Regions from separate parts of the Herbaspirillum sp. SJZ099 genome, predicted to be linked through region 1. Evidence: predicted binding sites of a transcription regulator. Region 1 holds the regulator's gene; the other holds the start of a gene.

Region 1 (3,021 bases):
TCGCTCATGGCTATGCCTTAAAAAATGGTGATTGCCGACATTATATGAAAAAGCCGCCATCCGCGTTTGAAACACGGCGTGCCGGGGCAAGGTGTTGTGTGCGGCCACGTAAATTATTTGAATGGTTTGCAATGTTTCCTGGCGGCTATTCCCAATGGCGGTCCGGCGGCCGGGAAACCGGAGCGTCGGGAGAAATGCAAAAGGGCGCTTTCGCGCCCTTTCCTCTTTGAGGGGGCCTGGTGCGGCCCCGTCGTTGGCGGATCGTTATCAGCTATGCACTTGCGCTTGCCACCGCGCCCGAAACGGTGTCTTCCGGCAACCTCTTGGCCATCGAATAATGGTCTTGCAGCCGATCCTTGTGCTTGATGACCTGGCGATCGAGCTTGTCGATCAATGCATCGATGGCCGCGTAGAGATCGTGGGCGATACTTTCCGCATGCAAATCCTTCCCTTTGATATGGACGTTGATTTCCGCCTTTTGCCTTTTTTCTTTTTCTGTCAGTTTGTCTACGCTCAGGATGACGCTGATGTCGATCACATTGTCGAAATGACGCTTGATCCGTGCCAGCTTGCTTTGCACGTATTCCCGGATGGCGGGGGTCAGTTCGAGGTGGTGTCCACTAATGGTCAGATTCATACAACACTCCTATCGTGAAGTCACTGGAGGTTCGTGCATCTCATCCAATACACCCGGAGAGAGTACAGCGTTTGTGTCAGAGGGCATGGATGCTTGCCTGAACACAGCGACGGCTGCAAGTACTACAGAAAAACTGAGGAAAAACTCAGAGGGATTTGCGGAGATTGACTGGTGGAATCTTCAGCACTTCGCGGTATTTTGCGACAGTCCGTCGCGCGACCACCATGCCTTGTTCTGCCAGCATATCCGCAATCTTGCTATCGGATAATGGGGTCTGCGGGTTTTCGGCTCCTATCAGTTGTTTGATCAGTGCCCGTATCGCGGTGGAGGAGGCTTCACCTCCGGTTTCGGTCGCGACATGGCTACCGAAGAAGTATTTCAACTCGAACATGCCATGCGGCGTGAGCATGTATTTCTGAGTTGTCACACGCGAGATAGTGCTCTCGTGTAGACCCAGTGTATCAGCAATTTCGCGCAGCACAAGGGGGCGCATGGCAACTGCCCCATGGGAAAAGAAGTTTCTTTGACGTTCGACAATAGCTTGGGCAACTCGCAAAATTGTATCGAAGCGCTGGCGCATATTCTTGATCAGCCACTTCGCCTCTTGCAGCTGCGATGTGAGCGAAACCTCGCCTTTGGATTGCTTGAGCGCGCTCGCATACATCGCGTTCACGCGCAGCTTGGGCATGACGTCATGATTGAGCGTGACCTGCCAGCCGTTCTTTGTTTGTTTGACAATCACATCCGGCACCACATAGTCGGAAGCGTCGCGGGCGAATTCGGCGCCCGGGTGCGGCCGGCATTGGCGGATGACGACCTGGGCTTCGCGCAGGTCTTCGTCGTCGCAGTCGAGCGCCTTCTTGATCTTGTTGAAATCGCGCTGGGCGAACAGCGGCAGGTAATCCTCGACGATCTTCAGCGCCAGCTTGCGCGTGACGAAAGGCACGCCGGGCAGCCGGCGGATCTGCAACGCCAGGCATTCGCTGGGGCTGCGCGCGCCGACGCCGGCCGGGTCAAGGCTTTGCAGCAGCTTGAGCGCGATCGACAGTTCTTCGAGATCGATTCCCAGTTCTTCGGGCAGGTGCGCCAGGATGTCTTCCAGCGGCTCGTCCAGGTAGCCGTTGTCGTCCAGCGTATCGGCCAGCAGCTCCAGCAGCGCGCGGTCGCGCAGCGTGCGGGCGGTGACGCGGATCTGTTCCACCAGGTGTTCGCGCAGCGTGGTCTGGTGCGCTTCCAGCTGCGGCCGCGCATCTTCATCGTCGGATGATTTGCCGTTGCGCGCGACATCGTCGAAGCTCCATTCGGATTCGCCGCTGACGCTGCCTTCGGGCGTGTTGTCCTGGTAGTCGAGGCTGGATTCGCCGTCGCTTGCGGGCGCGGGCGCCTCGGCGCCGCTTTCGCTGGCGTTGTCGGCTACACCGCTGGAGGGCGAGGCGGAGAGGGCGCCGTCGGCCAGCAGCCGTACCGAATTGTCGAGCGCGTCGTCAAGCCGCTCGAGCAGCGGGTTGTCGGACAGGATCTGTTCCAGTTCCTGATGCAGTTCCAAAGTAGACAATTGCAGCAGCCTGATCGACTGCTGCAATTGCGGCGTCAATGCGAGGTGCTGCGATGTGCGTAACTGGAGGGACTGTTTCATCTGGCTTTCGGGCGCCGCGTGGCCGGCTTGTTACGTGCTGCTGTGCTGTCGTGCGTTGCATGTTGTGCGTCGCGCCGGCGTGGCTTGGCGCAGGGCCGCTCACATGCGGAAATGTTCGCCCAGGTAGACGCGCCGCACCGATTCGTTGGCGATGATGTCGTCCGGGCTGCCGCTGGCCAGCACCGTCCCCTGGTTGATGATGTAGGCGCGGTCGCAGATGCCCAGCGTCTCGCGCACGTTGTGGTCGGTGATCAGCACGCCGATGCCGCGCTCCTTGAGGAAGCGCACGATGCGCTGGATCTCGATCACGGCGATCGGGTCGATGCCGGCGAACGGCTCGTCGAGCAGCACGAAGCGCGGATCGGTCGCCAGCGCGCGCGCGATTTCGACGCGGCGCCGTTCGCCGCCCGACAGCGAGAGCGCCTGGCTGTCGCGCAGCTTCTCGATCTGCAGTTCATGCAGCAGGTTGTTGAGGCGGCCTTCGATCTCGTCGCGCGAGAGCGGCTTGCCGTTCTCCTGGCGCAGTTCGAGCACGGCGCGGATATTGTCTTCCACCGTCAGCTTGCGAAATACCGAGGCCTCCTGCGGCAGGTAGGACAGGCCCAGCGTGGCGCGCTTGTGGATCGGCAGGCCTGAGATGGCGGCGCCATCCAGGTCGATTTCGCCGCCGTCGGACGGCACCAGGCCGACGATCATGTAGAACGAGGTGGTCTTGCCGGCGCCGTTGGGGCCCAGCAGGCCGACCACT
Region 2 (3,021 bases), on a different contig from region 1:
GCGCCGTGCGAGGCCTGCATGGCCGCCATCACGTGCATCGACACGCCGGTGGCGCCGACCGGGTGGCCCTTGGATTTCAGGCCGCCGGAAGGGTTGACCGGCAGCTTGCCGTCTTTGGCGGTGACGCCGTCGAGGATCACGCGCGCGCCCTGGCCGTGCGGCGCCAGGCCCATCGCTTCGTATTCCAGCAGTTCGGCCACGGTGAAGCAGTCATGCGTTTCCACCAGCGACAGGTCGCCCAGCGACAGGCGCGCATTGCCCAGCGCCTGCTTCCAGGCCAGCTCGGCCGCTTCGAAGCGGGTGGGGTCGCGGCGCGACAGCGGCAGGTAATCGTTGACGTGCACCGCGGCGCGGAACTGCACCGCGCGCGGCATCGACTTGGCGACATCGGCGGCGCTGATCACCATGGCGGCGGCGCCGTCGGAGATGAGCGAGCAGTCGGTGCGCTTCAACGGGCCGGCGACGAACGGGTTCTTCTCCGACACGTTGCGGCAGAAGTCGAAACCGAAGTCCTTGCGCATGTGGGCGTAAGGGTTGGACATGCCGTTCTTGTGGTTCTTGGCGGCGATCGCGGCCAGCGCGTCGGACTGGTCGCCGAAGCGGTCGAAGTAGCTCTGCGCGATCTTGCCGAACACGCCCGCGAAACCGCCGGGGATGCCTGCCTCTTCCTTGGCGTAGCAAGCCTTGAGCAGCACCTCGCCCACCTGCGGCGTGGCCAGTTCGGTCATCTTCTCGAAGCCGATCACCAGCACGTGCTTGGATTCGCCGGCCTTGATCGATTGCAGGCCCGAGTGGATCGCCGCCGAGCCGGTGGCGCAGGCGTTCTCCAGCCGCACGGCCGGCTTGAAGCGCAGTTGCGGCAGGCTGTTGAAGACCAGCGAAGCGGGGAAGTCCTGGTACAGGAAGCCGGCATTGAAGGTGCCGACGTGGATGGAATCGATATCTTCCGGCTGCAGGCCGGCATGCTCGATGGCGGCCTTGGCGACCTGGCCGATCAGCACTTCGGGATCGATGCCGTCGAGCTTGCCGAATTGGGAGTGGTGCCAGCCGGTAATGCAGGGTGCGGATGCAGAAGAAGTCATTTTCATTTGTCCTTGTAAGACGTGGTCGGTACGGTTGATGTGGACGCAATATGCAAAATCGGTGCCACGCATCCGAACTGTCTTCAGAGGCCTTGTGGGCTTCGTCGCGGATGGGCGGGGTGGCCTGCGCCGGGGCCGGTGGAACCAAGATAGCACGACTGCGCAGCGGGTGAATTTGCTGCGATGCGCAAGACCAATGTAGTGGAAATTGGATGGAACAACTGTCCGCGCTGCGACAGTTGTCAGCTGAAAATGCGACAGGTGTCGCATCAATTTCCATCAAATAAATTGCTGCCGGGGGCCTGTCCGCCCTTGTCCTTTGGCGCCGTTATCGCAGAGAATACAGGCGCAATGCCGATGACAGGGAAGGGACGCACGCGCCGCCAGGGGAGGATTGGCGGCTTGGCATCCAAATTGCTCTGTTGACGCTAAGCAGTGCCGACAACAAGGGAACCGTTTGCATTCCGGCATCCGGGTTTCCGGTTCATATAAAACTACAAACAGGAGATAAACAGATGGGAAATCCCACTGGCAAGATCACGCGCCGTTCTTTTCTGAAGACCGCCTCGGTTGCCTCGGCTGCCGCCGCGACCGGCCTGTACGGTACGTCCGCGCATGCCGCCGAGTTCACCTTCAAGTACGCCAACAACCTCCCGGTGTCGCACCCGATGAACACGCGCGCCAAGGAAATGGCCGCCAAGATCGCGGAGCAATCCAAGGGCCGCATCGATTTGCAGATCTATCCCAACAACCAGTTGGGTACCGACACCGACATGCTGTCGCAGGTGCGCGCCGGCGCGATCGATTTCTTCACGCTGTCGCCGCTGATCCTGGGCACCCTGGTGCCGGCCGCGCAGATTTCCGGCATCGGCTTCGCCTTCAAGGACTACAACCAGGTGTGGGCCGCCATGGACGGCGAACTGGGCGCGCACGTGCGCAAGCAGATCGAAGCCAAGTCGACCCTGTTCGCCTTTGAAAAAATCTGGGACAACGGTTACCGCCAGATCACCAACAGCACCCGCCCGATCAAGAGCGCCGACGACCTCAAGGGCATGAAGCTGCGCGTGCCGCCGAGCCCGCTGTGGACCTCGATGTTCCGCGCCGTGGAATCCGCGCCGACTTCCATCAACTTCGCCGAAGTGTATTCGGCGCTGCAGACCAAGATCGTCGAAGGCCAGGAAAACCCGCTGGCGATCATCTCCACCGCCAAGCTGTACGAAGTGCAGAAGTACTGTTCCATCACCAACCACATGTGGGACGGTTTCTGGTTCCTGGGCAACAAGAAGTCCTTCGAGCGCCTGCCCAAGGACCTGCAGGAAATCATGGCCCGCAACATCAACGAAGCCGGCATGAACCAGCGCGCCGACGTCAAGAAGCTCAACGACTCGCTGGTCGGCGAGATGAAGGGCAAGGGCCTGGCCTTCAACGATACCGACAACGACTCGTTCCGCGCCAAGCTGCGCAGCGCTGGCTTCTACGCCGAATGGCACAAGAAGTTCGGCGATGAGCCCTGGGCATTGCTGGAAAAGTACACCGGCAAGCTGGCCTGAACTGAATCCGCTGGATCTGCTGGAGGTTGATGATGGAAGCTGCAATGACTTACCGCGAGCCGGTAAATATGAACCCGGCCGCGCGCGCCCTGGTGGCGCTCAACCGCATGGTGATGCATGTGGTGGGCGCCGCCGCGGCGGCGCTGGTGGTGGCCGAGACGGTGGTGCTGTTGACCGGCGTCATCTATCGCTATGCGCTGCACGATCCGCTGGTATGGTCGGATGAACTGGCCTCGATCCTGTTCATCTGGCTGTCGATGCTGGGCGCCGTCCTGGCGCTGAACCGGGGCGAGCACATGCGGCTGACCGCCGTCATCAACAAGTGTTCGGAAAAGGGCCGCGTCTGGCTGGAGACGGTCGCGGCCCTGGTGGTCTGCATCTTCGTGCTG

What was found. Region 1 encodes sigma-54, which starts transcription at its own class of promoters, with help from an activator protein. Its sites were predicted from a motif close to TGGCANGNAANCTGCTTT; they were not measured.
Region 2: FB597_RS18870 (acetyl-CoA acetyltransferase) is a predicted target of sigma-54. The motif match lies at 1,132-1,149, and genes of this name have one in related genera.

Annotation. Positions count from the first base shown of each region.
Region 1 covers NZ_VIUO01000003.1:44,706-47,726, reverse strand. Annotated here, with positions in the region: gene grxD (Grx4 family monothiol glutaredoxin) at 1-8, opposite strand, end outside; gene hpf (ribosome hibernation-promoting factor, HPF/YfiA family) at 272-637, opposite strand; gene FB597_RS08035 (RNA polymerase factor sigma-54) at 783-2,273, opposite strand; gene lptB (LPS export ABC transporter ATP-binding protein) at 2,373-3,021, opposite strand, start outside.
Region 2 covers NZ_VIUO01000012.1:75,129-78,149, forward strand. Annotated here, with positions in the region: gene FB597_RS18870 (acetyl-CoA acetyltransferase) at 1-1,082, opposite strand, end outside; gene FB597_RS18875 (TRAP transporter substrate-binding protein) at 1,598-2,632, shown strand; gene FB597_RS18880 (TRAP transporter large permease subunit) at 2,662-3,021, shown strand, end outside.